2 regions of the Staphylococcus sp. TCBT05 genome follow, and region 1 is predicted to be linked to the other one. Evidence: predicted binding sites of a transcription regulator. Region 1 holds the regulator's gene; the other holds the start of a gene.
The links. Region 1 encodes NrdR, which represses ribonucleotide reductase genes. Its sites were predicted from a motif close to AACACNATATATNGTGTT; they were not measured.
Positions count from the first base shown of each region.

Region 2: nrdI (class Ib ribonucleoside-diphosphate reductase assembly flavoprotein NrdI) is a predicted target of NrdR. The motif match lies at 1,903-1,920, and genes of this name have one in related genera.

Region 1 covers NZ_JBUQDQ010000038.1:173,252-177,703, reverse strand. The annotation lists gene dnaI (primosomal protein DnaI) at 1-793, opposite strand, end outside; gene ACY191_RS07930 (replication initiation and membrane attachment family protein) at 797-2,194, opposite strand; gene nrdR (transcriptional regulator NrdR) at 2,195-2,665, opposite strand; gene gap (type I glyceraldehyde-3-phosphate dehydrogenase) at 3,089-4,117, opposite strand.
Region 2 covers NZ_JBUQDQ010000038.1:1,092,481-1,096,932, forward strand. The annotation lists gene nrdE (class 1b ribonucleoside-diphosphate reductase subunit alpha) at 1-1,270, opposite strand, end outside; gene nrdI (class Ib ribonucleoside-diphosphate reductase assembly flavoprotein NrdI) at 1,233-1,631, opposite strand; gene ACY191_RS12340 (DMT family transporter) at 2,362-3,228, shown strand; gene queF (preQ(1) synthase) at 3,263-3,763, shown strand; gene ACY191_RS12350 (peptide MFS transporter) at 3,954-4,452, shown strand, end outside.

The DNA of each region.
Region 1 (4,452 bases):
TGAAGCTCAGGTTAGATGTGAAGAATGTAGGTAGTTCTTGTACCATACGATAATGTAACAATGGGCCAATCACTTCATCACGTGCCCACGGCGTAATTTCCTCAGCACCGATATCATCTAATATTAAGATATTCGCTTCTCTTACACGTGATAACTTAGTTTCAAATGAACCATCTTTAAATCCACCCTTTAATGTTCGAATGAATTCTGGTAAGTATACGATAGTTGAAGGAATTTTTTTAGTCTTTAACTGATTGGCGATTGCTCCCATTATAAATGACTTGCCTGTACCAAATGGCCCATATAAATAAAGTCCTTTAACACCCGTCTCTTTATTGGTGATTTGTTCACACACTTTATTTACCGCCATAGCTACGTCCAATCTATCACGTTTATCCATATAAATATCTTCTAATTTAGCATTTAAAGTATCGCGTTGCATATGGTGCGAAGTAATTAGATGGGAGTTGAATCGTTCTTCATCATGCTTTATTTTACATGGACATGGCAAATATTTAATTTTTATATGTCCATGTTCAATATATAACTCTGGTACATGCCCCTTTACAAAGTTCGGACATTGTTCAAATGCATGGCCATCATAATGTTTTTGTTGATCTTTATATTCTTGCAAAATATTTAAATCTTCATCAATCATAGCATTAGTTAGATTCTTCTGATTTGACTCTAAAAAAGCTTTTACATCAGGATCATTTATTACATCTTTTTTAATTTTAGCAATGCGCTTTGATAAATCATTAGAGTCGCCCATTATATTACTAAAAGACTTCATAGCTTATTCCTCCTTCCATTGTTGTTTCAAATGTTTAAGAAAGGCTTCTCTATCAGCCTTTAATTTTTCATCTTCTTCTGGTTCATTGTTTGCAGTTGCAGGATGATCATCCTGATCCTTAGCTTCTAATAACCATTTTGGCGTCATTTCTCTTGACGCTAATTGACGTTGTTTATACTTTGGAGCATGATTACGTGGTTCAGATTGTGCCTTATTCACTTTCATCGCTTGTTGATATGCTTGCTCTGCAGTCTTAATTCCTTTTTTCTTCCAATTGGACGCTATTTCTAAAATGTAAGTCTTTGGCAACTTCATATCTTCTTTTAACATAACATATTGAAGTAATACATTAATGACACCGAATGATAGTTTTTCTCGTTCAATTAAATCTTCAATCATAAACTTTTGTTGTGCAGTTGGTTCAGATTCTGACCAAGAAGCTAACATGTCAATCGGACTAGTTTCTTCTAGTTGCTGTAACCATTGTTGTTGTTTACTTTCCGTTGATGCACTTTGTTGAGTTGGTTCACTTTGTTGAGTTGGTGCAGATTTTGAAACTGCGTCACCCTTTTTATTTAATTTAGGTAACTGTTGTTCATGTTCAATTAAATAATAAGTTCGAGCATGCTTTCTTAACTCTTCAAAAGAAAGTTCTTGGGCACTAGTAATCGATTTCAAGATAATGCGTTTCATCGATTCTGGTGTCAAACCATATAAAGTAGCTAACTGTGTGATTAACTGTTTTGCATCTTTATTGATAATCTTTTTACTAATAAAATGTGTCTGCAATAGGTCATATAATGTCTCAAAATCAAACTTTACATCTGAAAGCTCGATGCCATTATAATGTTGGTCGTTCGGAATTTTACTCGTATCCACTTTAACTTGATGATTAGGTACTTTAAATACATCTGTAAATGTTCGCGTGACCTCTTGATAGTGTTGCATTGCTACAGTATGTTCTGCTTCGAAATACTGCTTTAATTGATGGTAACGCTGCTTACTGACTTCACTGTAAAGATAGACTGACAACATTGGATCATTAAAAAATTGTTTAGCAGATGGTGGTTGCACCAATTGATAGACAAATGAAGAAAGTTGTTCATCATGCTTTACAAAGGATTTCATTAGCCCAATACCTTCTAGCAAATCCATTTGTTTTCGAAATTCTAGCAAATTAATCTTTAATTCACTCATAATAATATAATGTGTAGCAATTGTGTCGGCTGACTGCTCAACAAATTGGTTTAAATAATGGTATAAACCAATTGCCTCAGGACCTATAAGTGGTGTAAATAATCTATTTAGTATTTGCAAATGTCTGTGATTGATTTCAAAATTACGAATGACATTAAAGTTATCATGCGGTCGCAATCCATAATCATTTGCCTGTAATCCCATCTAAGAATCACTCCGTTTATTCTCTGCTAAAATACCTTGCATCGATTCTAATAATTGATCGACATCTTTAAACTCTTTATAGACAGACGCAAATCTCACATAAGATACTTGATCCACGTGCATCAATAAGTTCATTACATACTCCCCAATTTCTCGCGAAGAAATTTCAGCTTGACCTGCATCACGCAATTGCCATTCAACATTATTTGTAATTTCCTCTAACTGTTCATATCGTACAGGTCTTTTCTCACATGATCGCACAAGTCCGTTTAAGATTTTCTCACGTAAAAATTGTTCCCTTGTTCCGTCTTTTTTCACGACGATTAATGGTCTCTTCTCTATATGTTCAAAAGTTGTAAAACGTGTCCCACACTTTTCACATTCTCTTCTTCTACGAATCGCATTAACTTCATCAGCATGTCTAGAGTCGACGACACGTGATTGCGTCGAATTACATTTCGGGCATTTCATCGTCTTATCACCCTCTCAATTTGATTAATTTTCATTATACTATAAATATGAGTCCCACAAAAGAATGGCAACACTTCAACTGAAATCACTTTACTTTTAGTTGTTTTATTATATTAAAATTTATAATTTACACCCATTTTCTTGGTTCCTAATAAAAATGCGCCATATAATATTAAAAAAACGTAATGATTTCGACCATCTCATTTGGCAAGTCATTTTATCACAATACGATTCAAACGTTAATATATTATTGTTGCAATTCAACATGGTGTTATCATTTTCCTGATCGAGGTATACTAAATACGCTTAAATAGTAACAACTTCACATAATTAAGAAAACGCCAATCTCTATTTTTAACAATAGAAATCGACGTTTTAACTCATTAGAGATAGTTTACTCTACATTGATTATTATATTTTATATTAAGAATTAACCACGGCAGATGTCTGATTTGCAATTAACGAACCAATTTGTGCCGCTACTTCTACAACTCTATTAGAATAACCCCATTCATTATCATACCAAGCGATTACTTTAACCTTTTTATCACCCATTACCATCGTACTTTGTGTATCAATGATAGCAGAATGTGGATTTGTATTATAATCCATAGATACTAATGGTGCATCTTCTGTATCAATCACACCACCTAATGTATGTGCTTTGAATGCTTCGTTAACTTCTTCAACTGTAACAGATTTCTCTAAATCTACAACTAAATCTACTAAAGATACATTTTTTGTAGGTACTCTTAAGGCCATACCATGTAATTTACCTTCTAATTCTGGCAACACTTCTTTTAATGCTTTCGCAGCACCTGTAGAAGTTGGTATGATACTCTCATTGCAAGATCTTGCACGTCTCAAATCTTTATGAGGGTTATCAATATTGTTCTGATCGTTTGTAATCGCATGTACTGTTGTCATCAAGCCATTTTCGATACCAAACTGATCATTTAATACCTTTGCAACTGGACCAATACAATTTGTAGTACATGAAGCATTACTAAAGATATCATATGCATCGATATCCAATTGATCATCGTTAACGCCTTTAACTATCATTTGTACGTCTCCACCTTTAGATGGTCCTGTTAATAATACCTTTTTAGCCCCAGCTTTAATATGTGCATCTGCTTTGTCGCCATGATTAAATTTACCAGTAGCCTCTATTACGATATCTATGTTCATTGATTTCCAAGGTAAATTTTCTGGATTTCTATCTGAAACTAATGTTATTTCATGATTACCAACTTTGATACCATTTTCAACTGGTTCCACAGTTAAATCATATGCACCATGTGTAGTATCGTAATTAATCAAGTGAGCAATTGTTTCCGGAGGGTAACTTGCATTAATTGCAACCACATTTAAGTCCTTGTTTTTTAATGCGATTCTTAATACCATTCTTCCGATTCTGCCCATACCGTTAATTGCAATATTTGTAGCCATTAAAAAGCACCCCTCATCTTTGTGTTATACTTTATGGAAATAGTATAACATAAAACTTTGAATAAGAAAGCGTTTTCTTTTAGAAATTTCAATTTTTTATTTATGCTGTAATATAAAGCTTTTATTATCCCGAAATGCTGTAATAATTAGGCTATTAATGCAAAATATATCTTGATTTATGAGACTAAATGATAAAAAACGTCAATTCCTATTTAATGTACTTATGCCATAGGAATTGACGTTATTTTTATTTGTATCAATGTGTTACTCTCATTATTTAGCATATATTGTTAAAAGCGTTACAACTTAGCTACGTTTCAAAACGTTAAATTTCG
Region 2 (4,452 bases), 920 kb from region 1:
CTGATTCCATTACATTCACAATATTTAATGAACCTAAGTTACATGAAATATCACGTTTAATTTCATCTTCTGTACCATAGTCATTGATGATTGATGTTTCTTGTAATTGGAAGATTTCCGTACACAAGTTACTCATTTTAATTTGGCCGATATCTGAGTTAGCATGTACTTTATTCGCATTATCCTTAAACATTAAATATGGATAACCTGATTGTAATTGTGTTTGAGCAATCATATTCAACATTTCACGTGCATCTTTTTTCTTCTTATCAATGTTTGGATTAGCTACTAATTCATCATAATAAGCTTCTAAATCAATATCATCCAAAGTTACCCCATACTCTTTATATACTGTATGTGGTGCAAACATGTGGAAATCCTTGCCTTCCTTAGCTAAATCAAAGAACTTTGAAGGTACGATTAAACCAGTAGAAATCGTAGATAAACGTAAATCTTCATCAGCATTAACCTTCTTAGTATCTAAAAACTCTTCAACATCATAGTGGAAGATATTTAAATATACAGCACCAGCGCCTGGGCGTTGTCCTAATTGGTCTGCGTAGCTAAATCCACCTTCTAATGACTTAGCAACTGGAAGTACACCCTTTGCAACACCTTTAATGCCTTTAATCGCTTCACCACGTGCACGTAATTTAGATAAATTAATCGCTACACCGCCACCAATTTTACTTAATTGTTTAGCTGTTGCATCGATAAAGTTAATTGAATTTAAACTATCATCTACTTCTAATAAGAAACATGATACTAATTCACCACGACGAGCACGTCCTGCATTTAAGAATGTAGGTGTCGCCGGTTGGTAACGTTGTTCAATCATAGCTGAGATAAATTGCTTAGCTGTTGCCTTATGACCATTAGCAAGATAAAGTGCAACAATTACAACGTGCTGTTTATAATCTTCTAGATATTGACTCTTGTCATTTGTTTTTAATGCATAATCTTTAAAGAATTTACTAGCTGACATGTAACTTGCAAAATTGAATTCAATTTGCTTAGCAAAATCAGTAATTTCTTGAAGATCTGCTTCTGAATAAACTTCAAAAACATCAAAATAGAAGTCGTTGTCGACGAGGTAGTGTAGGCGTTCTAGCTCACTATCAAAGTAAATTGTCTTGTCTTGGATTTCTTCTAAATATACTGTTAACGCCTCTTGGTCCTTTTCTAAATTGAAAAAACCATTGTCTTTACGCTTGGTAACTTCGTTATTTAATTCAATATGATTGTATTTCTTCTCGTCTATTATCTTCATTAAAATGCCCCACCTTATCTTTAAATTCGCTAATGTCTTCCTTTGTGCCTTGAACTTCAAACTTCATTAATAATGGAACGTTATATTGTTCCGAAATAGCGCGTCCAGCTTTGGCGAAATTTTGTCCCCAATTTCGATTACCACTTGCTGCTACCGCTCTAATCAAATCATGATTAACCTCTAAAAATGCTTGTACAGGTTGTGGAATTTCACCAAAACCAATTGTACCAGTGACCATAATGAACGGTTCATCCAATCTTTCCGTGCAATTATTCTGCGTAATTTCCATCGTATTCTTCAATTCTGCTCTGGTAATAAAGCGTCGCACATTACCGGAAAATGAAAAATAAACAACCTTCATCGGCACACCTACTTTCTATCTTTGATCTATCCATTAAATATGGAAAATCATATTATTCCACTAATCTATTCACCTAATTTCAATCGTGTAATGCCCCATAGAAAATCATATTATTTAAAAACACAATATATAGTGATCATGTCATCTACATATAGTGATGCAAAAATACATTTTTGAAGTATTACTACTATATTTGTCATGATTAAGTGGCTAAACCAGTGTGATTTTACTTGAAATTTGGTTTATTATATATAAAGTGACTTGAAACCGAAACACAATATATAGTGTTTCGGTTCTGTCGTTAATACTATATTATGTGTTTCATTATACATAAGTCCGAAGACGATTAAAAGCCTTTTTATTTTAGGAAACTGTGGACAAATTTTGAAAACGGAATGAAAATGGCACCAATTCAACTTTAAATTGAACTCTTAACTTTAAAAAAATTTTTTTACTAAAATTCCGTTCATTTTATTTGATTTTTCTAAAAGTTATACAAAGCGCTATATACCGTTGTTTTGCACATTGCGCCAATTATGTTGTATAAAATATTCAAAAAATTTGCTTTACTTTTTCTAGAATTTAATTTGAACAAAGTCCAAGATAAAAGGGAACATTTGTTCGTATTTATATGATATTATATTACTTCCCTAATTTCAACCATATATACATGTTTTAAATATTTATGCTAATATAGATACGTCAAATTTTTAAAATTGAGGCGATACTATTGAATCCTAAAGTTAAAGGTATCATCGCTATTTTAATTTCTGCTATTGGCTTTAGCTTTATGTCAGTATTCTTTCGCTTAGCAGGCGATTTACCTGTATTTCAAAAGTCATTAGCCAGAAACTTAGTAGCTATGTTTATACCTCTCTATTTCATATTTAAATACAAGCAACCTCTATTTGGTAAACTAAGTAGTCAGCCATTACTTATCTCTAGATCAACCTTTGGTTTAATTGGTGTATTACTTAATATTTATGCCATTGATCATATGATATTAAGCGACGCAGATACATTGATGAAATTAAATCCATTTTGGACTATTTTACTTAGCTTATTATTCTTAAATGAAAAAGTACGCAACTATCAATTTATAGCTATGATTGTGGCGATCTTCGGTATGCTCTTTGTAGTTAAACCTGAGTTCTCTTCGTCAGTGATTCCTGCTATCGGTGGTTTGTTCTCTGGTATTTTTGCCGCAGCAGCTTATACATGTGTACGCGCTCTAAGTTCTAGAGAAGCACCATATACAATTGTATTTTACTTTTCATTCTTTTCAATCATCGTGTTAATTCCATTCACGATTTTTACATTTGAACCTATGTCGTGGTTACAGTGTCTCTATTTATTAGGCGCCGGATTAGCTGCAGCCATTGGTCAGATTGGTATCACACTTGCCTATAGCTTTGCACCAGCAAAAGACATTTCGATATTCACCTATGCATCCATTGTATTTACTGCATTATTTGGCTTTATTCTCTTTGGAGAGTCACCAGATCTATATGCAATTTTAGGTTATATCATTATTATAGGATCTAGTTACTACATGTTTGAAAAAGCACGCCGACAACCCATTGACATACAGAAATAAATGTTAAAAATATATCTTAAAAGGAGCGATTTATATGGCTGAAGGCCGCAACAAAGATGAATTACAAGATATTACACTATTAGGTAACCAAAATAATCAATATGATTTTGATTACCGCCCAGACGTACTCGAGTCATTCGATAATAAACACCAAGGTAGAGATTATTTCGTTAAATTCAACTGTCCTGAATTTACATCTTTATGTCCGATCACAGGTCAACCTGATTTTGCGACGATTTATATCTCTTATATCCCTAATATTAAAATGGTAGAATCTAAATCATTAAAACTTTACTTATTCAGCTTTAGAAATCATGGAGATTTTCATGAAGACTGTATGAATATAATAATGAATGATCTTATCGAGTTAATGGATCCACATTATATAGAAGTATGGGGCAAATTCACGCCACGTGGTGGGATTTCAATTGATCCATATACCAATTATGGTCGTCCTAATTCTAAATATGAAAAAATGGCAGAGCACAGATTAATGAATCATGACCTCTACCCTGAAAAAATAGACAACCGTTAAACATTTCTTACAATTATAAAGAGCATCATCAGTGACGAAAACATCTGTTTTCGTCACTTTTTTAATAAATAAACAGTACAAAAGTCCAAACAAATCATTTAGCATTTAATATTGTACAAATAATACATACACTTGTCATTTTTATAAAAACAGTATAAAATTAATCCAACTATAATTGGGGAGGGAATTTATGAGAAAGGTTAATTATACGCACGAAGAAATTATGGAAAGTACACCACGTACAGGTTTCTTCGGACATCCAAAAGGACTAAGCACGTTATTCTTCACTGAATTTTGGGAGAGATTCAGTTACTATGGTATGAAAGCCATATTAATCTATTATTTATACTATACCGTTGCTAAAGGTGGTTTCGGTTTAGATGAAGCAGTCGCACTGCAAATTGTTTCCATCTACGGAACATTGATTTATATGTCGGGTGTAATTGGTGGTTGGATTGCTGATAGAATTACCGGCACTCAAAATGCTGTTTTCTATGGTGGATTCTTAATTATGATCGGACATATCTTATTGTCACTACCAAACAATCTAACTTTGGTAATGATTGCATTGGCCGTAATCATAGCAGGTACAGGCCTATTAAAACCAAACATTTCCACAACAGTTGGTGAACTTTACGATCGTAATGATGTACGTCGTGATGCTGCCTTTACATTATTCTATATGGGGA